2 linked regions of the Thiocystis violascens DSM 198 genome follow. The main gene of each other region encodes a partner of the protein of the gene in region 2 in a complex. Links are inferred from orthologs where the notes say so. Each region holds a gene or a part of one and is shown on either strand. Other genes may lie near its edges.

The links. Proteins that work in one complex are often made in the same cells at the same time.
Region 1: the proteins of cheY (region 2) and THIVI_RS05970 are in contact, whole or in part, in a solved structure (PDB 1A0O), measured with the Escherichia coli proteins. The link is inferred for Thiocystis violascens DSM 198 from one-to-one orthologs.

What each region holds. Positions count from the first base shown.
Region 1 is NC_018012.1:1,326,193-1,329,186, forward strand. It holds THIVI_RS05970 (chemotaxis protein CheW), read right to left. Parts: upstream 2,641-2,994; coding sequence 361-2,640; downstream 1-360. Other genes in the region: THIVI_RS05965 (chemotaxis protein CheW), read right to left, coding at 1-332; THIVI_RS05975 (response regulator), read right to left, coding at 2,675-2,994. UniProt on the Escherichia coli protein: Involved in the transmission of sensory signals from the chemoreceptors to the flagellar motors. CheA is autophosphorylated; it can transfer its phosphate group to either CheB or CheY.
Region 2 is NC_018012.1:386,245-389,189, reverse strand. It holds cheY (chemotaxis response regulator CheY), read right to left. Parts: upstream 1,688-2,945; coding sequence 1,313-1,687; downstream 1-1,312. Other genes in the region: THIVI_RS01805 (MinD/ParA family protein), read right to left, coding at 2,480-2,945; THIVI_RS01810 (RNA polymerase sigma factor FliA), read right to left, coding at 1,734-2,483; THIVI_RS01825 (IS5 family transposase), read right to left, coding at 1-653. UniProt on the Escherichia coli protein: Involved in the transmission of sensory signals from the chemoreceptors to the flagellar motors.

The sequences.
Region 1 (2,994 bases), 940 kb from region 2 along the record:
AGCGCGATGACATCGGAGACTCCATCCACCACGATCCCCACCACGCGCCCAGCCACATTGAGGATGATCACGACGGTGAACTCGTTGTAGTCGACCTGCCCCAGATTGAACTTGAGCCGCATGTCGAGAATCGGCACGATCACGCCGCGCATGTTGATCACGCCCTTGATGAAGGCGGGCGCGTTGGCGATCCGGGTCACGGCGTCAAACCCCCGGATCTCCTGCACCTTGAGAATATCGATCCCATATTCCTCGTCCCCGAGGGTGAACGTCAGATACTCCCTCGCACCTTCCGGGTTGATCATGGCTCCGTCCTTGCGTTCGTCGTTCATGTTGGCACACCCCTTCGCTCGCACGGATTCAGGCATTCTTGCGGTTCAGACGCACCAGCGCGTCCACGTCGAGAATCAGGGCGACCCGTCCGTCGCCCATGATGGTGGCGCCGGACACGCCGTCGACCTTGCGGTAATTGGTTTCCAGACTCTTGATGACGACCTGATGCTGGGCCACCAGTTCGTCCACCAGCAGCGCGGCGCGTCCTTCGCTGGTATCGACGATGACCAGGATGCCATCCTCGTGGCGCAGCGGTTGCCCGTCGAGACGAAACACCTCGCGCAACACCACCAGCGGCAGATAATCGCCATTGACGTGCGCCACCCGCCCCTTGCCCGCCACCGTCTTGAACTGATCCCGGGTGGGCTGGAGCGACTCCTGGATGGCGGTCAGCGGCAAGATGAAGAGTTCGCTCCCCATCCGCACCGAGAGTCCGTCGAGGATCGCGAGCGTCAGCGGCAGCCGGATGGTGATATGCGTGCCGCGGCCCGGCAGCGAGTCGATCTCGACGCGGCCGTTCATCGCCTCGATATTGCGCCGCACCACATCCATCCCAACACCGCGCCCCGAGATATCGGTCACCCGTTCGGCGGTCGAGAAACCGGCGTGGAAGATCAACTGCCAGACTTCCTTGTCCGATGGGTTCTCGGGCATCGGGATCCCCTGCTGAACGGCCTTGGCCAGCAGCCTGTCGCGATCGAGGCCGGCGCCATCGTCACGCACCTCGACCAGGATACTCCCGCCCCGATGACTGGCGCGCAGGGTGATCTCGCCGGTCTCCGACTTGCCCGCCTCGCGGCGGCGCTCGGGCTGCTCGATGCCGTGGTCGATACTGTTGCGCACCAGATGATTGAGCGGATCGGCCAGACGCTCGATGAGTCCTTTATCGAGTTCGGTCTCCTCGCCGATCAGCGTCAACGTCACCTTCTTGCCCAGGCTGGCGGCGGTATCGCGCACCAGTCGAGGAAAACGGTTGAAGACGAAGCTGATCGGCAGCATGCGGATCGACATCACCGCCTGCTGCAAATCGCGCGAATTACGCTCCAGATTCGACAGACCGCCAAAAATTCGCTCATGGATGACCGGATCCAGATCGGAGGCCGACTCCGCGAGCATGGCATGGGTAATCACCAGTTCGCCGACCAGATTGATCAACTGGTCCACCTTCTCCACGCCGACCCGGATCGAGGTATCGGCCGCCGCCGGCCGGCGGGTCGGCGCGACCGCGGTTGGCGTCCCGGCGACCGGCGCGGCTCGCCCGCCGGCCGTCCGGCCGGAAAGCACGGCGTCCCCGGCTTCAGCCTCGGGCGCGCCGGGCGCCAGATCGAAAAACCCGTAGCCCTGTTCCCGCTCGTCACGCGCCTGATGCGCGACCGCCGCCACCTGTTCCATGCCAGGACTCCCGCCGAACAGTCCGAAGCCGTCGAGTTCCTGATCCAGCGTCCGTTCGCTCCCCGGCGCCCCGGGGAAAAAACCAAATCCAGGATCATGCGAATCGGCGGCGTCCATCTGATCCAGCACGCGCTCGTCGAACCGCTCGCTCCCTGGCGCGCCAGCGAAGAATCCGAACCCCGCATCGTCGTCGGCGTCGGTGTCGACGAGCGACGGCGGCGAACCCGCCGCGTCCGCCTGGATGGAAATGCACTCCGGATCGCACACGAAGGCAAAGGTTTCGACGATGGACTCCCGGCCAAATGCTGTCCTCAGGCGCCAGACGCACACCTCGGCGTCTTCCCCGGTCAGCCATTCGAGCGTGCCCATTTCAGCCAGGACATCCCTCAGCGCACGCAGGTTGGCGCCGGACTGGAAGTCGATGGCGTCCGACCGAAATTCGATCAGCCAACTCGACGCCGACGCGTCGGCCCCCGGCAGGGATGGCGAGGGCGGTCGCATCGCGGGGCAGGCGGGGGGGGGCGCGGCAATCTCGGATAAGCGTTCCAGACGGTCGGACACCTCGGCGATGCGCGGATCCTCGTATTCCGCGCCCTCCTGATGCGCGGCCAATTGCGCCTTCAGCACATCGCCAGCGCCGAGGAAGGCATCGATCATCTCGACGGTGGGGCGCGTTTCCTGTTTGCGCAGACGGTCCAGCAGCGTCTCCAGGACATGCGTCAACTGGGCCATATCCAGAAAGCCGAAAGTACCGGCGCCACCCTTGATGGAATGCGCGGCCCTGAAGATGGCATTGAGCGTCTCCAGATCGGGCGCGTCCACATCCAACTCCAGCAGCAGGGACTCCATCGCGGCCAGATGTTCCCCGGCCTCGTCGAAGAACACCTGATAGAAGCGACTCATATCGATGGTCATGCCCGTTCCCCTCGCTGGCGTCCGAACCGCGTGCTCAACCGATCACTTTACGGACAACGTCCAGCAATTTTTGAGGATCGAAGGGTTTGACCAGCCAGCCTGTCGCGCCCGCGGCGCGCCCCTGGCTCTTCATCGCGTCGCTCGATTCGGTGGTCAGCATCAGGATCGGCACTGACTGATATTGAGGAAGCCCGCGGAGTTGTTTGATCAGGGACAGACCGTCCATGCGGGGCATGTTCTGGTCGGTGAACACGAGATCGAAACGCCCGGCACGGGCCTTATCGAGGCCATCCTGTCCGTCGACCGCCTCGGTCACCGTGTAACCGGCGTCTTTCAACGTATAGGACACCATTT
Region 2 (2,945 bases):
CGCCCCTTGACCTGCTTGCCCGCATCAAAGCCGCTCGGTCCACCCTGCGGCGAGCCGCGGGTCGATTGCGCATCCAGCACCGCCGCCGTCGGCGCGATCTCACGCCCCTCGCGTTCGCGCCATTGCCCCCGCAGTCGATCATGCATCTGCTCAAACTTCCCAGCCGCACTCCAACGGCGAAACGTCTTGTAGACATTCTGCCAAGGCGCGAAATCGTGCGGCAGCATCCGCCACGCGCACCCCGTGCGCACCACGTAGCAACACGCCTCCAGGATGCTCCGGCGCGACACGCGGGGCGGTTGACCCCGCCCGCCCGGCATCTCAAAGAGAGCGGCGACCAAGTCCCACTCCGCATCGGTCAGACAACTTGGGTAGCTTTGGTCGGGGTCGTGGCGACGATGCGCATCCGTATACCCATACCGACGCGGCGTTGCGCGCGCTTGCGCCTCGAGACCACTCTCGCCCCGGAGGCGCGTGACGCCCGCCTCCCGCAAGGACTTGCGAATCGTTGCTTCATGAGCCTCGATTCCCGTCCGTGCCGCGAGTTCCCGGGCAATCTCTGACAGCGTGGAGGTCGGGCGATCCGTGACAATTTGACGCAATACCGCTTGCTCCGCCTCGTGAATCTTGGGGGGACGACCAGCTTTCGACATCAGCGCACACCAGCTCAGTTGTAGACTGGTATACAAATAGCAGCTCAATTATTTTTGTCTACACCCTCTAAGATCCTGAAAATCCTGAGCCATCATGACTTCGGACATCAACGACCGCAAACGCTCGGTCTCTTCGCCGCTCGCGGCGAAAAAGACATCCAGGGCGCGGGCAAATTCGCGGAATTCATCGACCGACAACTCGCGCTGGCGAAACCGGTTCCAGGTGTCCGTGAGTTCCAGCAGGCGGGCATGGAGAGATTCCGCGATCGGCATCCCCTCGTCGAGCGCGTTGAGCGTCCGGTGAGTCGCCTGCTCCGTCATGGTGACGACATAATCGAGGCGTTCCTTCGCATCCGGAATCTCGTCGCGCGTGAGTTCCACCAGCCGGGAATCGCCACGAAAACTGTTCAGCGCCTCGTGCAAATCGCGTGTCAGCTTGCCGAGTTCCTCGAAGAGTTCTCGTTCGTAGGGAATCCTCAACTGGCGGACCACCTCGGCGGCCCGATCTCCATGGCCCGCTTCCAGATGCTCGACCAATTGCCTCGCCAGGCTCAGTTCGAATGCCTTGCTTTCTTCGTCATTGTCCATCGATGATTCCTTGCCGGACATCTAGGATGCCCGATTGGCCACAATAACCAACAGTTCGGATCTCGAAGTCACTAGGCTTCAAGGCGCTCGAAGATTTTGTCGATCTTCTCCTTGAGCGTCTCGGCGGTAAAGGGCTTGACAATGTAGCCGTTGACTCCGGCCTGTGCCGCCTCGACGATCTGATCCCGCTTGGCCTCGGCCGTCACCATCAGGACCGGGAGCGTCTTCAGGGCCGGATCGGCGCGAACCGCTCGCAGCAGATCGATCCCCTCCATATTCGGCATGTTCCAGTCCGTCACCAGAAAATCGAAACCGCCATTCTTCAACATCGGCAGCGCGGTACTGCCATCGTCCGCTTCCATGGTGTTGTTAAACCCCAGTTCGCGAAGCAGATTCTTGATAATACGCCTCATCGTGGAAAAGTCGTCCACGATCAGAATTTTCATGCCTTTATCCACACGGAGCCCCCAATGGCATTGGCCGGGTTAACGATTATGAACCAGTTGCAACCTGAATCCACTCGTTCAGGCGGACGCGCAAACGGTGGAGTGCCTGGCTGCGAATCTGGCTCACACGCGATTCAGTGACGCCAAGAATGGCGCCGATTTCTCGGAGATTCAGTTCCTCGTCGTAATACAGCGCAAGCACCAGGCGTTCCTTTTCAGGCAGACCCGCGAGCGCCTGAGCCAGCGCGTCACGCAGCCGATCCAGCTCGAAATGTTCGCCCGGCCCCGGACCGCCGCCCGGCAACAAGCGATCAGGATCCGTATCCTCGCCGAAAAGATCCTCCAATCCAAGAATCTGAGCGTTGGCCGAATCCTGAAGCATCGTGTGATAGTCGTCGAGTGCGATTCCGAGCTCGCTTGCAATCTCGCGATCCGCTGCCGCCCGTCCCTCGCGCGACTCCACCTGCTGGATCGCCTCGGCAATCCGGCGGCTGTTCCGATGAACCGAACGCGGCGTCCAGTCGGAACGTCGCAGTTCGTCAATCATGGCACCCCGGATGCGAATGCCCGCATAGGTGGCAAAGGTCGCCCCCTGACCGCTATGAAACTGACGGGATGCCTCGATCAAGCCGATCATACCGGATTGAACCAAGTCCTCGATCTGGACCGACGCGGGAAGACGCGCCGCCAGATGGTGGGCGATGCGTCTCACGAGTTCGAGGTTTGCCGTCACCAATTGCTCCGATTGATCAGCGGTACCCGAATAGCCTGTCAAGGAGCGATGCGTGGTCATCAGGCACTTTGCAGCATCCGCTCGACAAAAAAGCCGATCCCGCCCATGCCGGTCTCGGACACCGTCAAGCGATTGGCCTGTCTGGCCAGCTCGATCAGCGCCTGTCCCGACAAACTCCCGGGATAGAGCTTCACGACTGGCTCGCGTTTCCGCACGGCGTGCCGCAGGTGCTCATCCATGGGAATCATACCCGATGCATCCAGGATCACGTCAGGCAGATATTGCGCGCACACGGAGGATAGTTTGCGCATCAGGCGCCGTCCGGATTCCGGAGTGCGCAACATATTGCAGATCACCCGGAAGCGGCGCAGGCCATGTTCCTGACGCAGCACCTTGATCAAGGCATAAGCATCCGTCAAGGAAGCCGGCTCGTCGCAGACCACCACGAACACATGCTGAACCGCCTTGCAAAAACTGGTGACCGAATCCTGCACGCCTGCGGCCGTATCGACGATCAGGACATCG